DNA from 3 places in the Vibrio sp. SCSIO 43136 genome. Region 3 is predicted to be linked to each of the others. Evidence: predicted binding sites of a transcription regulator. Region 3 holds the regulator's gene; each other region holds the start of a gene.
What was found. The regulator PurR, encoded in region 3, represses purine synthesis genes. The targets are predictions, from matches to a motif close to TNANGNAAACGTTTNCNTNA.

Region 1 (5,379 bases), 490 kb from region 3:
TTGGCATTCCTTGTATCTGACAATGATATAAAAAAAATGACCCTATCGCAGGGTCATTTTCAATTTGCTCAATGAGATTGGGCTAAATTACTTCTTGTTGATTGGATCAACGAAAGCAATTTCCATATCCCAAGGCTGCTCGATCCAAGTTTCTTGTGGAATATCCACAATGTAATCGTCAACCAAATCAACACCCGCAGGCTTAGCACATACAGTGATAAGTTTTGCTGCTGGGTACATTTCACGCAGTTTACGTGCAGTGTCACCGCTGTCGACTAGGTCATCTACGATTAGGAAACCTTCACCATCTCCCTCTGGTGCTTTTAGCACGGTCATATCACGCTGGTGATCATGGTCGTAGCTAGAAATACATACCGTTTCAACATAACGGATACCAAGTTCACGCGCTAAGATAGCCGCAGGAACAAGACCGCCACGGCTCACACCGATAATGCCTTTCCACTGTTCAGCGGGCATCTGGCGCTCAGCCAGTTGACGACAATACATCTGCATATTGTCCCAAGTGATGATGAATTTTTTAGTCATAATTATTGAAACCTGTTTCGGTTTATTCAAATCAACGGTGAAACGATTGCGTATTTACGCCGCTGACAATACAAATTTAAGCACAAAGATTGCAGCCATGATCCACACACTTAGCGATACATCTCGACCTTTACCACTGAACAGTTTGATTGCCGCGTAAGCGATGAAACCAAGGCAAATACCGTCAGCGATTGAGAAAGTAAGTGGCATAAGTAGTGTTGTCACTACTACTGGCGCAGCTTCAGTGAGATCACGCCAATCGATGCTCACTAGACCAGATAGCATAAGAATGGCTACGTAGAATAGAGCACCTGAAGTGGCGTAAGCTGGGATCATACCCGCCAATGGCGAGAAGAATAATGCAAGTAGGAACAAAATGCCAACCACTACCGCAGTTAGACCAGTGCGACCACCAGCAGCAACACCTGACACACTTTCAATGTACGAAGTCGTACTAGAAGTACCAAGTAGAGCACCTACTGAGGTAGCCGTTGAGTCAGCTAGAAGCGCACGGTTTAGACGAGGGATCTTGCCATCTTTGCCAATGAAATCCGCTTTTTGAGCCACACCGACTAGCGTGCCTGCGGTATCAAAAAGGTCAACGAATAGGAAGGCGAAGATCACTGAAATCATACCGATTTCAAACACTGCCGAGAAGTCGAGTTGCATGAAGGTTGGTGCGATGCTTGGTGGAGCAGAAATAATGCCACCGTACTGAACATCACCAAAAATCATACCTAGTGCAGTAACCGCAAGAATTGCGATCATCACCGCACCTTTCAGACCACGGTGCACAAGTGCGATAGTCAGGAAGAAACCTACCGCTGCAAGCACTGCTGGAGTCGAAGTGATAGAGCCCATAGAAACAAGTGTTGCTGGGTTATCTACCACGATGCCCGCATTTTTCAGGCCGATGAACGCCAAGAAAAGACCAATACCCGCCGAAATACCTGTACGTAGAGAAAGTGGAATAGAGTTAATGATCCACTCACGGATCTTAAACACACTCAAAAGGATAAACAGGATACCGGATACGAACACGGCTGCTAAAGCAACTTGCCACGTATGGCCCATGCCTAAAACCACTGAATAGGTAAAAAAGGCATTGAGACCCATACCTGGTGCTTGCGCTACTGGGTAGTTTGCTACAAAGCCCATGATAAAACAGCCCACTGCAGCCGCAAGACAAGTCGCAACGAAAACTGCACCACGATCCATGCCTGTGTCAGACAAGATGGCAGGGTTGACGAAAATGATATATGCCATTGTCAGGAACGTAGTGATCCCGGCAATAACCTCGGTACGAACACTACTATTGTGTTCGTTAAGTTTGAACAGCCTTTCCAGCATGGTTATATCCCTAAAATTTATATTACAAAACGATTGCGTAAACGATTGGCGCGAATTATAGAGTTATCAAATAGCGATTTCTAGGCTAGAGCGGCTCTTTTAAGGCATTTTCTACAACTTTATTGACATGATCGACCATTATAGATTGAGCGATCCACTCATTCACCAGTCAAATCAATAACTAAGGACAGAGAACAACTAGAGGGATTTTTTGAGGGAGTGTTAGTGAAGAATACTCCAGCATAGGCATTTATGCGCAGAAAACTCGACTTAGTTGTCAATAATTACCCGAGTTGGTCGCTGTTGAAGGAAAGTGGCAGGAATAAAAAAACGCCACTCAAAACGAGTGGCGTCAGAATCACGGCAACCAAATGGTTGAAAAAAAATTCTAAAGATTAGGGGGTGAACTTTCGTTCAAATCACATGCTCGGTTACGGGTTAGTAACCAAAACCTGCAAAATTTAAGAAGTTTTCGCCATTAGTCGTACATAGTTGTGCTGTTGGCCAAAAGCTTACTGAAGACATACCATTCATAGTTATCACCTTTAAATCGATTAATGTTTAACAGATTCTCGGTTCCTTGGAGGCGATATTTCGGACTCATCCTTTGAGCATTTTTAACTTCACTTGGGAAGTGGTTATAAATATACCACCAAGAAAATTAATTACAACCTTTTTGGCGATCTTTATCACACTAACCTACCAAAACTGACTTAGATCAAATCCATTTTGTAATTAAATTACAGAAAACGTTTGCATCGTATACTTTACCGCCAAAGATGGGTGTTCAAAGTTTGTTACGCCTTTATTAAAAACTCGTCCTAGAACTACTTCTGTCTAAATTGATCCAGTGGTATGCTGTTTTCCACTAAAAACCTGCGCTCCCACTAGTCGATTATGCTCAACTAATCCGGGCTCGCACGAGTTACAACATAAAGGAGTCTTCCGTGTCTGAATTCCATTCTGAGATCAGTCAACTATCACCTGCCCCACTATGGCAGTTCTTCGACAAAATCTGTTCTATTCCTCACCCATCAAAGCATGAAGAAGCACTAGCGACTTACATCGTTGACTGGGCAAAAGAGCAAGGGTTAGATGTTCGTCGTGATCCAACAGGTAATGTATTTATCAAGAAACCTGCAACAGCGGGAATGGAAAACAAAAAAGGCGTGGTTCTTCAGGCGCATATCGACATGGTGCCACAGAAGAATGAGGACACCGACCATGACTTCACTAAAGATCCGATTCAACCATACATTGATGGTGAGTGGGTCACTGCAAAAGGCACCACTCTAGGCGCAGATAACGGCATGGGCATGGCATCTTGCCTTGCAGTGCTTGCATCCAATGAAATCAAACACGGTCCACTAGAAGTGCTGCTGACCATCGATGAAGAAGCAGGCATGACTGGTGCATTTGGCCTAGAAGCGGGTTGGCTTGAAGGTGACATCCTACTAAACACAGACTCTGAGCAAGAGGGTGAAGTTTACATGGGTTGTGCTGGCGGTATCGATGGTTCATTCAGCTTTGATATCGCCCGTGAAGCGGCACCTGCAGGCTTCGTCGCTCGTCAATTGACCTTGAAAGGCTTAAAAGGCGGTCACTCAGGTTGTGATATTCATACTGGCCGTGGCAATGCCAACAAGCTGATGGGTCGCTTCCTAGCGGATAACGCTGTCAAGCTTGACCTTCGCCTGATTGAGTTCCGCGGTGGTAGCCTACGCAATGCCATTCCTCGTGAAGCATTCATTACCGTAGCCGTTGCTGAAAATAAGCAAGCAGAGCTAGAAACTGCATTCGCAACCTACACTGAGCTACTAAGCACTGAGCTTGGCAAGATTGAAACTGACATCGTAAGCTTCAACCAAGATGCGCAGCTTACTGAAGTATTTGCCGCTAACGATCAATCTCGCTTTGTTGCAGCACTGAACGCTTGCCCGAATGGCGTAATGCGTATGAGCGATGAAATTGAAGGCGTGGTGGAAACCTCATTGAACGTAGGCGTTATCACCACAGACGCAAACAAGGTCACTGTACTTTGTCTAATCCGTTCACTGATCGATTCTGGCCGTGAACAAACCGAAGGCATGCTTCGCTCTGTTGCTGAACTTGCTGGCGCAGAAATCCAATTCTCTGGCGCATACCCAGGTTGGAAACCAGACGCAGACTCAGAGATCATGGCGATCTTCCGTGATATGTACGAAGGCATCTATGGCCACAAACCAAACATCATGGTAATCCACGCAGGTCTTGAATGTGGTCTATTTAAGAAGCCATACCCAAACATGGACATGGTGTCGTTTGGCCCAACCATCAAATTCCCACACTCACCAGACGAGAAAGTGAAGATTGATACAGTAGCGCTATTCTGGGAGCAGATGGTGGCGCTGCTTGAGGCGATTCCTGAGAAGGTTTAAGGGTTTAAGGGTTTAAGGGTTTAAGGGTTTAAGGGTTTAAGTGATATGACCCCCTAAAAGTAGACACGGGGTTTTAATTCATTAGCTCGAAGTCATTGGGGCTCACTCCACCAAGGGCCCCATGTCTTCTTACTGGATTATAATAACTATCGATATATTGTCGACTTTGAACGGTCATCTCCTGTCGAGACAGTTCGCCTAGATTGCTTATCCATTCTTTTTTGTATTGGGCAAAGAAGCTCTCTGAGCAAGCATTATCCCAGCAATTACCTTTACCAGACATACTTATCGTGACTTTGCGTTTGCGGTGCCAGCGTATGGTTTCGAAGGCTCTATACTGTACGCCTTGATCCGAGTGGAACATCAGTTTTTCACCATTTGGACGTCGAGATTTCCAAGCTTTATTCAGGGTTTTTATGACCAAATCCGCATTGTTAATACGGCTTGTAGACCACCCAACGACTTTACGAGAGTACAAGTCAAGAATGATGCAGAGGTAGTTCCACCCTTCTTTGCATCTAACTTGAGTGATATCCGATACCCAGACACGGTTTGGTTCCTTTACATCAAACTGGCGATTGAGCAGGTTGTATGCTGCCATCATCGGCTCTTGTCGTGGTGCTCGGCCATGACGCCTTTTACTGGCTATTGAACGATACCCCAGGCTTTGTAATAAGCGTTGAACTCTTTTCTTATTACAGATGAACCCGCTCGCAATCGCTGCTTCCCAGAGTTTGCGGTACCCAGGAATGCAGTGTTGATCATCACTTTCCTTCTTAAGGAACTCCAGCAAAGTGTCATTGGTTTGCTCACGTGTTGTCTGCTGGCGATTACGCCATTTGTAATAACCCGCTGGAGAAACATTGAGCCATCGACAGAGCAAACGCACAGGTAAGGTGTTCTTCGTCCGCTTAAAAATATGTTCAAACCTTACTCTTTTAGGCTGTCGAAGTAAGCTTTCGCTTCCTTTAAGAATTCGTTCTCCATCTCAGCCATTTCAAGGCGTTTCTTTAACTCACGGTTTTCTTTTTCGAGCTGAGCTAGAGATTTTTTTGGCCCTTTGTTT
Region 2 (5,379 bases), 950 kb from region 3:
CACCGTCGGCAGTAAACCTTATGGCTATGTAGGTCTGGGTGACTTATCCGTATTCATCTTCTTTGGCCTACTTGGGGTTGCGGGTACTTACTTTCTGCACACGGGCACACTATCGAGTGACGTTTTCTTACCTGCGTTAGGTTGCGGCCTGCTTGCGGTGGCGGTATTGAACATCAACAACATGCGAGATATCGACAACGATCGCGCTTGTGGCAAAAAAACCATGGCGGTACGCCTAGGCAGTGGCAAAGCAAAGCTTTATCACATGTTACTACTAGCAGGTGGTGGCGCAGCCTTCATCGCCTACCTATGGCTCAACACTTACATCACCTTGTGGTCAATGATCATGCTGGCGGCCATCGCCTTGCTACTCAAGCACGGCAAGGCGGTGCTCGCGGCAAAACAGCCCGTTGAGCTAGCGCCGATGATGCCAGTTATCGTCAAGTGTGCCTTAGTGACTAACTTGTTGTTCTCAATCGTGATCACAGGCCAAACTCTGGCCAGTTAATTGAGGCTTGTCATTGCAATGACTTATCGGGGTTATATACTCGAAGAAGACACTTGCTATAGAAGACGATGCGTATGGAATACAACACCTCAGCGTTATGCGATATCTACCTTGATTCGGTCGATGTAGTTGAGCCTATGTTCAGTAACTTTGGCGGTAGCGCCTCTTTTGCTGGCCAGCTCACCACGGTTAAGTGCTTTGAAGACAACGGATTGATCCGTTCCATCTTAGAGCAAGAAGGCCAAGGACGAGTGTTGCTGATTGACGGTGGTGGTTCACTGCGCCGCGCTCTTATCGACTCTGAACTCGCTTCTCTGGCAGAAGAAAACGAATGGGAAGGCATTGTCGTTTATGGCTGTGTGCGTGAAGTAGACGAGCTTGAAGACATGAACGTTGGCATTCAAGCACTGGCGTCCATTCCGGTTGGCGCAGCATCACAAGACATTGGTGAAATCGATGTAGCGGTAAACTTTGGCGGTGTTACTTTCCTGCCGGAAGATTACCTCTATGCTGATAACACGGGCATCATCTTGTCTCAGGAACCACTCGACGCCGACGGTGAAGAGCTGGAAGAAGATGAAGAAGAGTATCTAGAAGACTAACAATGAAAAAAGGGAGCCTTGGCTCCCTTTTTACTGTTTGATTGAGATTACTCAACGTCATCCATTTTACCAAGTAGGTTACGGATGCGCTCTTGCCAAGCATTGTGCTCTTCACGCATGCGTTGGTTTTGCTGCTCAAGCTCTTCGCGGTTGCCTTTAAGCTCGCTTGCTTCTGATGCTAGCTGCTCGTTTTGCTCTTTAAGCTCTTCAACTTCCATTTGTAGTAGTGCGATAGTGTCTACTGCTGTTTGAACTTTCGCTTCTAGTTTTTCTAACACTTCTAATGACATTTTAGCTACCTGTCTTCTTATCCGATTGACGTGAACACTCCATTCACGGTAATGAATCCATTCTACTGGGCTAGCACGTCAGACTCACGCCCAAAATCTGCCATATTTGTTCATTTGATTAAAAAAACTGCGATTTCGAGCAAATTTTGACACTTCCTTGTACTACCAAGCGCTTAGCCAGTATTTAACTCCGCCTTTTGCCAGCATAAACCACACTAGTGACAGTTCTCCTGCAAAAAAGCAAACGTTTACTCTAACTTGTGGTAGAATCGCCGCGAAATTTACCAATGCGATGAAAAAAAGTGCATTCAACCCAGTGTTGGAGCTTTTTGGCATGGCTTGGATACAAACTCTTCCCTCTTCTTCATAATTTTGGAGTCAGCATGAAACGCGATTTAGCGATGGCATTTTCTCGTGTCACCGAAGGTGCAGCACTAGCAGGATACAAGTGGTTAGGACGTGGTGATAAAAACGCAGCCGACGGTGCCGCCGTTGAAGTGATGCGTACCCTACTTAACAAAACTGATATCAGTGGCGAAATCGTGATTGGTGAAGGTGAAATCGATGACGCACCAATGCTGTACATCGGTGAGAACGTTGGCCTAGGTGGTGATGCTGTAGATATCGCCGTTGACCCAATCGAAGGCACTCGCATGACGGCGATGGGCCAATCAAATGCCCTAGCAGTGCTAGCAGCGGGCGAGAAAGGTAGCTTCCTAAAAGCACCTGACATGTACATGGAAAAGCTGGTTGTAGGCCCTGGCGCTAAAGGTGTTATCGACCTAAGTAAGCCACTTAAAGAGAACCTAGAGAACACTGCTAAAGCACTAGGTAAAACTCTAGAGACGCTAACCGTGATCACGCTGGCGAAACCTCGTCACGACGCAGTGATTGCCGAAATGCAAGCGATGGGTGTACGTGTATTTGCTGTGCCAGATGGCGACGTAGCCGCATCTATCCTAACTTGTATGCCAGACAGCGAAGTCGACATGATGTACTGCATCGGCGGTGCACCAGAAGGTGTTGTTTCTGCGGCGGTTATCCGTGCTCTAGACGGTGACATGCAAGGTCGCCTTCTACCGCGTCACGAAGTGAAAGGCGATACTGAAGAGAACCGCAAACACGGTGAACTTGAGCTTGAACGTTGTAAAGAGATGGGCGTTGAAGCGAACGTTATTCTTAAGATGTCTGACATGGCTCGCAGCGACAACGTTGTGTTCTCTGCAACGGGTATCACGAAAGGTGACCTACTAGAAGGCATCGCTCGCCAAGGCAACATCGCAACCACAGAAACACTGCTTATCCGTGGTCGCTGCCGTACTATTCGTCGCATTAAGTCGACGCACTACTTAGAGCGTAAAGATCCTGAGGTTCGCGATCGTATTCTTTAATACTTGCAGCGCACTTTGAAGGTTATGGAGCCGGGCTATTTAGTCCGGCTTTTTTGTGCGAACGGGGAAAGGGGACGCTTTGCTAACGGACGCTATCGCTAAGGGTAAAAGGGAAGTGCAATTTCGCCTTAAACCCTTAAACCCCACTATCTTTCAATTCCTCAAGAACCTTGGTTAGGCTTTCAGTTACCTTGTGCCCTAAAGCTATCACTTCCTCGCACGGTGAGACTAAATCGGGGATTTGGTAAGTGATCATCTGTGCGGCTACGGCTGAGCGTACACCATTGTTTGAGTCTTCAAACGCCAAACATGAATGTGCAGGTACGCCTAAACGTTTGGCGGCCAGCTGATAAATTTCTGGGTGTGGTTTGCCATGCTCAACTTCACAACCAGTTGTCACGTGGTCAAAGTAATGGTCTAGGCCTGCGTGTTGTAGCTTTAACACGGCAACCTCTTTACGCGTTGAGGTCGCTACCGCCGTTGGGATCTTATTGAGCTTTAACCATTCTAAAAGCTCCACCACGCCCGCCTTCTTTGGGATAGGTTCATGCTTAACGATCGCATCATATCGACCACGCCACTCGTTGTTTAACCGAGGGTAATCTAGCTTTGGTCCGTACCCATCCCTAATCACTTTCTCAATACCTTGTGCGTTGCGACCAATGATTTGTAGGTAAACATCTTCAAGAAATGGCTCATCCAAAGCCTCACACGCTTGCTTAAACACTCGCATGCAAACACGCTCAGTATCGAGCAGTAGTCCGTCCATATCAAAAATTGCGGCTTGGAAATTCATGACTCACCTGGTTGAAAAAACTAAGGGCAGTCAGTTTACTTGGTTTGTAAGCTATCGGCTATCGGCTATCGGCTATCGGCTATCGGCTATCGGCTACATGATAAAAGGCCAAGCCACTAACACAACCACAATAGCGCCCTTTTTCCTACTATCGTTTTCCGCTTACCCGTTTACCGTTTACCGTTTACCGAGAATATTTATAAGCCATTTGCTTTATTAACTGGATACTTCATAATAGCCATGAATAGCCTAGCCGATATGCCCAGTGGGGATGGATGAAAACCACCGATAGAATTCTCGATAAGATTAAACGCGAAGGTCCTTTGACCGCTAAAAAACTCGCTGAAGATCTATCCATGACCACCATGGGGGCAAGGCAGCACCTGCAAAGTTTGGAAGATGAAGGGTATTTGCAGTTTGAAGACGTGAAAGTCAAAGTCGGTCGGCCGACTCGGCATTGGCAACTGACGTCCAAAGGACATACTCGCTTTTCAGACCGACATGGGGAACTGGCGATTCAGGTCTTAGATTCCGTTGAAGCGCTATTTGGTGCAGATGCACTGTCGCAAGTAGCACTCGAGCGCGAAAACAAAACCTTCCTACACTATCAGCAAGCCCTATCTGGATGTGAAACGCTAGCAGAGAAACTCGAAACTATCCGTTCACTTCGAGAAAGCGAAGGCTACATGGCCGAGTTAAGCGAAACAGAATCTGGCTTTTTATTGGTGGAAAACCACTGCCCAATTTGTAAAGCTGCGGAGAGGTGCCCGAGTTTATGCCAATCTGAGTTAAACGTTTTTCAGCGTTTGCTCGGGGAAGAAATCGACATTTCTCGCCAAGAACACATCATCCAAGGTGAACGACGTTGCAGCTATCAGATCAATAATAAATGACGCAAAGCTGCTGAAAAACCTCTAATAAGTTCATTATAAAGCTCATAAATACGCCCTTCTTTATTCACCAGCGCACATATCTCAAAATTAAGACACCCCGCGATCAGTGCGTTTTTTAATCAATTATGGTTTATGCTTCAAGTATGGATACACGGATTCTGCTTGGAGTACGTATGGAACGAGCACAATATGACCAAACTCTACCGCCTTTTGATGAACTCGTAGAGCTTGCCGAGAACGACCCTGCCGCATTTGATGAATTTCGTCAGCAGATGTGTGAGGAGATGATTACTTGTGCCTCAACAGAAATGCAGCCAAGACTAAGAGCACAACAAACCCATATTGAACGAGTCATTCAGACCTGCAAGAACCCGACCCATACCAATGTCACCTTGATGTATGAGCTATCCAGCCAGATGGGGAAATTTCGTAGTGCACTCGAAGGTGATATCGAGCCTGAGCATCAAGCGACAGTGATCCCTTTTCAGCCCAGAGCTCGCCAATAAGCGCATCACTAGTGAACAACGCATCAGGGAAGAAAAGTATAAAGGACAACACAAAAGGGGCTTTCGCCCCTTTTGTGTTTATTTACTAGGCTTGCCGTAACGATTGGCCTCATCATCCCCCTTGAGCAACCCACACTCAATGAAGATCCATGCACCACAGACAAGCGCTACAATCGACACTAACGCTTGCATGGTTGTCGAACTGGTTTGCGTGCCTGCCACACTAGCAGGAACAAACACTCGACCAAGAATAAGAGGTATATTGAGCAGCAAATACCAATTCGATTTATTTCTGTCGTGCCAACGCTTAGCGGTGATCGCCAAATCAGGGATGAGTAACCCTGAAAGCAGCACGACGAGTATGATGCTCGCATAGGCAGGAAACAGCACCCC
Region 3 (5,379 bases):
ATTTCACAAAACATATCGACATGCCACCAGCGATGAATGGGTGGTATTTGTGCATGGGGCAGGAGGAAGCTCTTCGATTTGGTTTAAGCAGATCAAAGCTTACCGCCAACACTTTAATTTGCTCTTAGTAGACCTTCGTGGTCATGGTCGTTCAAATCAGCTAATCAAAGACATCATTTCCAGCGAGTACACTTTTAAAGATGTATCTCAAGATGTGCTTAAAGTGCTCGATCACCTCAAAATTCAATCGGCACATTTTGTTGGTATGTCGTTGGGTACTATTATCGTCCGTAGCTTGGCAGAGCAAGCTTCGGAGCGCGTGAAATCAATGGTGCTTGGTGGCGCTGTGACCCGTTTTAACGCTCGTTCTCAATTCTTGGTCAAGGTGGGCGATCTTAGTAAGCACATGATCCCATACATGTGGCTTTATCGTCTGTTCGCATTTATTGTGATGCCACAACGAAGCCAGAAAGAATCACGACACTTGTTTATTCGAGAAGCGAAGAAGCTGTGTCAGAAGGAGTTCAAACGCTGGTACACGCTTGCCGCTGACGTTAATCCTCTGATGAAGTATTTCAAGGATAAAGACATTTCTATCCCGACGCTCTACCTTATGGGTGATAGAGATTACATGTTTATCCAGCCAGTGAAAGAGATGGTGAGAGTGCACAATGAAAGTATGCTGGTAGAAATTCCAGACTGCGGGCATGTGTGTAATGTGGAGAAGCCTGAAGAGTTTAATCAGGCCTCGATTGCTTTCATCCAGCGATTCGCTTGATATAGTCTGACAGCTGCAATCTGCATCGCTTTACTCTAGCGCCTGACCGCAATTCCAGCAGATAGAAAACTGAGCCTCAATCCACTCGTTACACTGACGGCAGCGCCAATCTGGTGCTGCCGTTGTTTGTTTAGCTTGAAACTCATTAATGATGCTTTGCGCTGCTAACTCTCGCTCTGTGTCAAACAGCCACACGTAAGGCTCGCTGTCTTCCCCAAAAGGCAGCTCCCCCTGCAAGCCAAACAGTCCTTCACCTCGCACTTCGGCTCGAATATCCCTAGATTTTAGCAATTCGCAAACAATGTGTGCCTCTGGTGGGGTTGCCGCAATGTAGATTTTCATCAGTTACCCCGCAGAAGTGCCACTCGGTACAGCTCTGAACTTACCTAGAATCCACTTCGCAGCCATCGGGAACACGCCTAACAGAGCAAAAGATACGAGCACAGCAGGTGAGACAATCCCTGACAAGGTTTCAATCTGAGCTAGCTGAGTACCCGCATTCACGTACACAGCAGTGCCTGCTAACATACCAATTTGAGAAACGATGTAGAATTTTGCCACGGAAATAGGTGTCAGTCCCATCACCAAGTTAATCAGGAAGAATGGAAATACAGGGATCAGACGTAACGAGAAGAGATAAAAAGCGCCATCTCGCTCAACCCCTTTATTAATCGCATCAAGTTTGCTGCCAAACTTCTCCTGAACCCAATCTTTTAGCAAGTAACGACTACTTAAAAAGGCCAATGTTGCCCCTAGTGTGCTGGCAAAGGAAACCAGCAGTAAGCCAGTTCCAAAACCAAACAGCGCTCCTGCGAGCAAAGTCACCACAGCTGCGCCGGGAATTGAAAGGGCAGTGATAGCCACATAAGCAAAGAAATAGCTGCCAGCAGCGATCAAGAAGTTTTCTTGGATAAAGGCACTTAATTGCGCTTGTTGTGCTTTGGCGTTGTCTAGTGTCAGTAATGGGCCAAACTTGATACCAAGGAAAATTATGGTGCCAAGTAACACCACACCTAAGATCAGTTTTTTGTTGATGGCGAGTTTCATGATGAGCTTCCCTTTCAAATTCTATTAAACAGTATGACAGGGAAATAGGATTTTTTCTTTCAAGCTAAATAGAACGAGTAGCTATAATAAATTCAGACAGATAGCAAAAGGGCTAACAGTTGACCGTTAGCCCTTGAAGGAAACAGTTAGTTGATTTGTTGTAGTAGCTCATCACGGCGTGCTTGAGGAACTACCGACCAATGGCTTCCTTTAATCGCCCCTTCGAGTGCCCACAGTAATTCGTGTCCTGGTGCGGTCGATTGACTGGCGCGAATGGCTAAGTAAGCTTTCGCTGCGCCTTGGCGATGCAACTCTTCAACACTGTTGATGCCCGCTTTTTTCAGCATGCGTTCAGAAGCCAACCGTAAATTGGGTAAATCTTTAAGGCGTGTCGGTTTAGCTTGAGCTTGTTGCTGCTTTTCTTGACGAGCAATGGAGAGTGCGTGTGTTGCTTCTGCGAATATATCGCTCGGATTCTGCCACTGCTCTTGAGGCACGGCAAAATATTTGGTCACGACAGGAAAGCCGCGCTTTTTGTATACGTAGGGCTCAAGGCCTTGTTCACGATAGTATTGTGCTTTGACGCTGTCTGCTCGAATGTAGAGGGTTTCACCTACCACAAGTGCGAACATGACTTCATCGGCAAACACGCCAAATCCGCCAAACATTGAGCGAGACTTTATTGTCCCTAACGCTTCGAATAATCTCAGCGAGTCTTTTAAAACTGGTTTATCCATGCTGTGAGTCTCGGTTTAGAAGTTAAGCCACTAAATTTCAGGTCCGAGAAATTAGCAAATCGATGCACATCTAAGAGTGTTCATTCAAACACTTGTAGGAAGGTTTGCATATTTGCCATCGGCAACCCCGCTACCATTTCAAACAAATCCGTTTGAGTTAGGCCGGAAGCTTTGCGTCCCATTTTTTCAAATGGTTTGCCCTGTGCGTGACACGATATATCCAATGTAACGAAGTCAGTTAAATTGCACCTGACTTAGTCAAATCATAGTGAAAAGGCGGAATAAACATCACAATTAGCTCTCCTTAATGTGATCTTGATTCAAATAAAAGCACGCTTGATGCGTGCTTTGTTTCACTTAGGTTTTCGAGATCTTAGTTCAATTTCTGAACTGATTTTCGTTCTACGAGTTCTGGTTGCATTTCGAAAACTCGACGCTCGTGCTCTTTGTCTTTGATTCGCTGAAGTAGCAGTTCAAATGCCGTCTTACCAACACGACGTTTTGGTTGGTGAACCGTAGTCAAAGGTGGCGAGAAGTAACCAGAAAGGTCGATGTTGTCGTAACCGATCACAGACACGTCTTCAGGCACTTTAATGCCTTTCTCTTGGAGGCGGCTCATCAAGCCCAATGCCATTGTGTCGTTAAAACAGAATACCGCTGTTGGGCGCTCTTCACCCATAGCAATAATCTTATCGGCAGCCAGCACCGCGGTGTCACACTCGAAGTTACCTTCAATGATCTTGCTGTCATCGCTTGGCAGGCCCGCTTTGTCCATCGCACGACGAAAGCCTGCGATGCGCTCTTTACAAGCCGCTTTTTCTAAGTGGCCTGATAGGCACATGATGTTGGTGTGGCCATTTTCGATCAGGTATTGCGTCGCTAGATAACCCCCTTCTTCAGAGTTATCAATGATCTTATCTGCACCAGAGCTTTCTGGGCCCCAGTCCATCACCACTTTAGGGATGTCGGCGTGCGAATCGAGCATTTGATGCAACTCTTCTGTCAAATCTGAACACATCACCAAGATGCCATCGACGCGTTTCTCCGCTAGCATGCGAATATAGTCACGCTGCTTTTCGTAGATACCACCAGTATTACATAGGATCAAAGTGTAGCCTTGACGGTAACAATAGCTTTCTACACCGTCGACAACTTCACTGAAAAATGGGTTAGTGGATTGGGTTACCAGCATGCCAATGGTACGAGTCGAGTTACATTTCAAACTACGAGCAACCGCACTTGGGGCATAGTTAAGTTCTTTAACCGCTTTGTTTACTTTCTCTTGAGTAGCTTCAGCAACAAAGCGAGTTTTATTAATTACGTGCGAAACCGTCGTGGTAGAAACTCCAGCAAGACGCGCAACATCTTTAATAGTGGCCATAAGGTTATCCTGAGTTAGCGAATGAGCGATGGTTTGTCATGGGTTTACGCCAAAAACGCACCGAATGGTTAGCTATGGCTCATCGCTAGAATCACATGTACCAAAAACACAAAAACCGCCTATGAACAGCGGTTTACGTTGTTTTCATCTAGAAATCATTTTTTTATCGTTTGCGTTCACAATTTTAGCCCCATATTTGGGGGCTGACAATCACTAATATGCTGATTACTTATTTACAGCTCACACAATATTATAATTTTTTCTAGATTTGATACACCGAACAAGACGCTACTCACCCGATAGGTATTGGCTATCTAACGCCAAAAAGTCAATTAATAGCGTAGAAACTGCGGCGTAAAATCCATACTCGTCGTTGTCTTTGCATGCTTTTACAAACTTAGGCAGCCAGTTAAGTAACTTGTTATTAATAAACTCTTTTTGCTCGGCGAGCGCTTGTTCGAATGCGTCTTCGTCTTCGATTTGGTTAGATTGAATGATGAGATTGCCCAAAAAGTCGAGTTCGACGGCTAAGTGGTCTGCAGGCTCGTTGAAGCCCTCCTGCATACCAATGCCTTTTTCATTCATCAATGCCGCCATTTCTTGTGCAGGAACGTCATTGAGCAGACCAGATTTCCCGACATAGATTGAGGCGTAAGGCAGTGCACCGCCTTTATCTGAGGTAAGAAACAGGTCACAAAAGTCAGCGGCCAACTCAAGTTGTGCATCTTCTCTGTCTTGCAATTTATTCAGGCAGTCAATCAGTGCGCTTGCAGACGTGCTAAGCTTGTCGTTGCTTGCCAGACCTTGAATAAAGGCGCGAATGTCCGCGCTGTGGTAGGCATCAAGTTCTTTGTCTGTCAGTTCAGCAGCAAATAGGCTTGATAGCCACCAATAAATTTCGGCACGCTTTTCATTAAATTGTTTGGTTTCTTGCATGATAGCTTAGCTCCTAAGGCATTGATGCAACGATTATAGCGCATCAAAATGAACAGCATCCGCACAAATTAAGACAAAAAATAACAGCTTATGAAGGACTGTTAACCCAGCCGTTTTCAGTTGTTTCATATCAATAAAAGTGTCGAATTCAGAGGATTTTTCGTCGCTTGGCTAGAAATGTAACCGATTGTGAATAGAATAATAATGAGATTAGAAATATATAAGTGGTACCGATGAGCCATCATATTTTAGTTGTAGAAGACGACATTGTTACCCGCAGCAAGTTGGCGGGATATTTTCAAAAAGAAGGCTATCAAGTCAGCGAAGCAGAAAGCGGGGAACAGATGCGTGAGGTGCTTGCAACCAACAGCATCGACTTGGTCATGCTCGACATTAACCTTCCGAATGAAGATGGTTTGATGCTAACCCGAGAGCTAAGAAGCCAATCGGACATTGGCATCATCTTGGTGACTGGCCGCACTGACAGTATCGATAAAATT

Region 1: J4N39_RS03275 (NCS2 family permease) is a predicted target of PurR. The motif match lies at 1,918-1,937, and genes of this name have one in related genera.
Region 2: glpX (class II fructose-bisphosphatase) is a predicted target of PurR. The motif match lies at 1,637-1,656, and genes of this name have one in related genera.

Annotation. Positions count from the first base shown of each region.
Region 1 covers NZ_CP071848.1:667,940-673,318, reverse strand. Annotated here, with positions in the region: gene gpt (xanthine phosphoribosyltransferase) at 88-546, opposite strand; gene J4N39_RS03275 (NCS2 family permease) at 601-1,896, opposite strand; gene J4N39_RS03270 (aminoacyl-histidine dipeptidase) at 2,844-4,313, shown strand; one part of gene J4N39_RS03265 (IS3 family transposase) at 4,387-5,276, opposite strand; one part of gene J4N39_RS03265 (IS3 family transposase) at 5,276-5,379, opposite strand, start outside.
Region 2 covers NZ_CP071848.1:213,226-218,604, reverse strand. Annotated here, with positions in the region: gene J4N39_RS01070 (1,4-dihydroxy-2-naphthoate polyprenyltransferase) at 1-508, shown strand, start outside; gene rraA (ribonuclease E activity regulator RraA) at 583-1,110, shown strand; gene zapB (cell division protein ZapB) at 1,158-1,400, opposite strand; gene glpX (class II fructose-bisphosphatase) at 1,784-2,791, shown strand; gene J4N39_RS01050 (HAD family hydrolase) at 2,928-3,587, opposite strand; gene J4N39_RS01045 (helix-turn-helix transcriptional regulator) at 3,863-4,480, shown strand; gene J4N39_RS01040 (DUF3135 domain-containing protein) at 4,654-4,986, shown strand; gene J4N39_RS01035 (DUF805 domain-containing protein) at 5,065-5,379, opposite strand, start outside.
Region 3 covers NZ_CP071848.1:1,159,288-1,164,666, forward strand. Annotated here, with positions in the region: gene J4N39_RS05450 (alpha/beta fold hydrolase) at 1-778, shown strand, start outside; gene J4N39_RS05455 (putative signal transducing protein) at 809-1,120, opposite strand; gene J4N39_RS05460 (TVP38/TMEM64 family protein) at 1,124-1,813, opposite strand; gene J4N39_RS05465 (TfoX/Sxy family DNA transformation protein) at 1,972-2,562, opposite strand; cyclic di-GMP riboswitch class I at 2,680-2,772, opposite strand; gene purR (HTH-type transcriptional repressor PurR) at 2,936-3,943, opposite strand; gene torD (molecular chaperone TorD) at 4,232-4,879, opposite strand; gene torR (two-component system response regulator TorR) at 5,113-5,379, shown strand, end outside.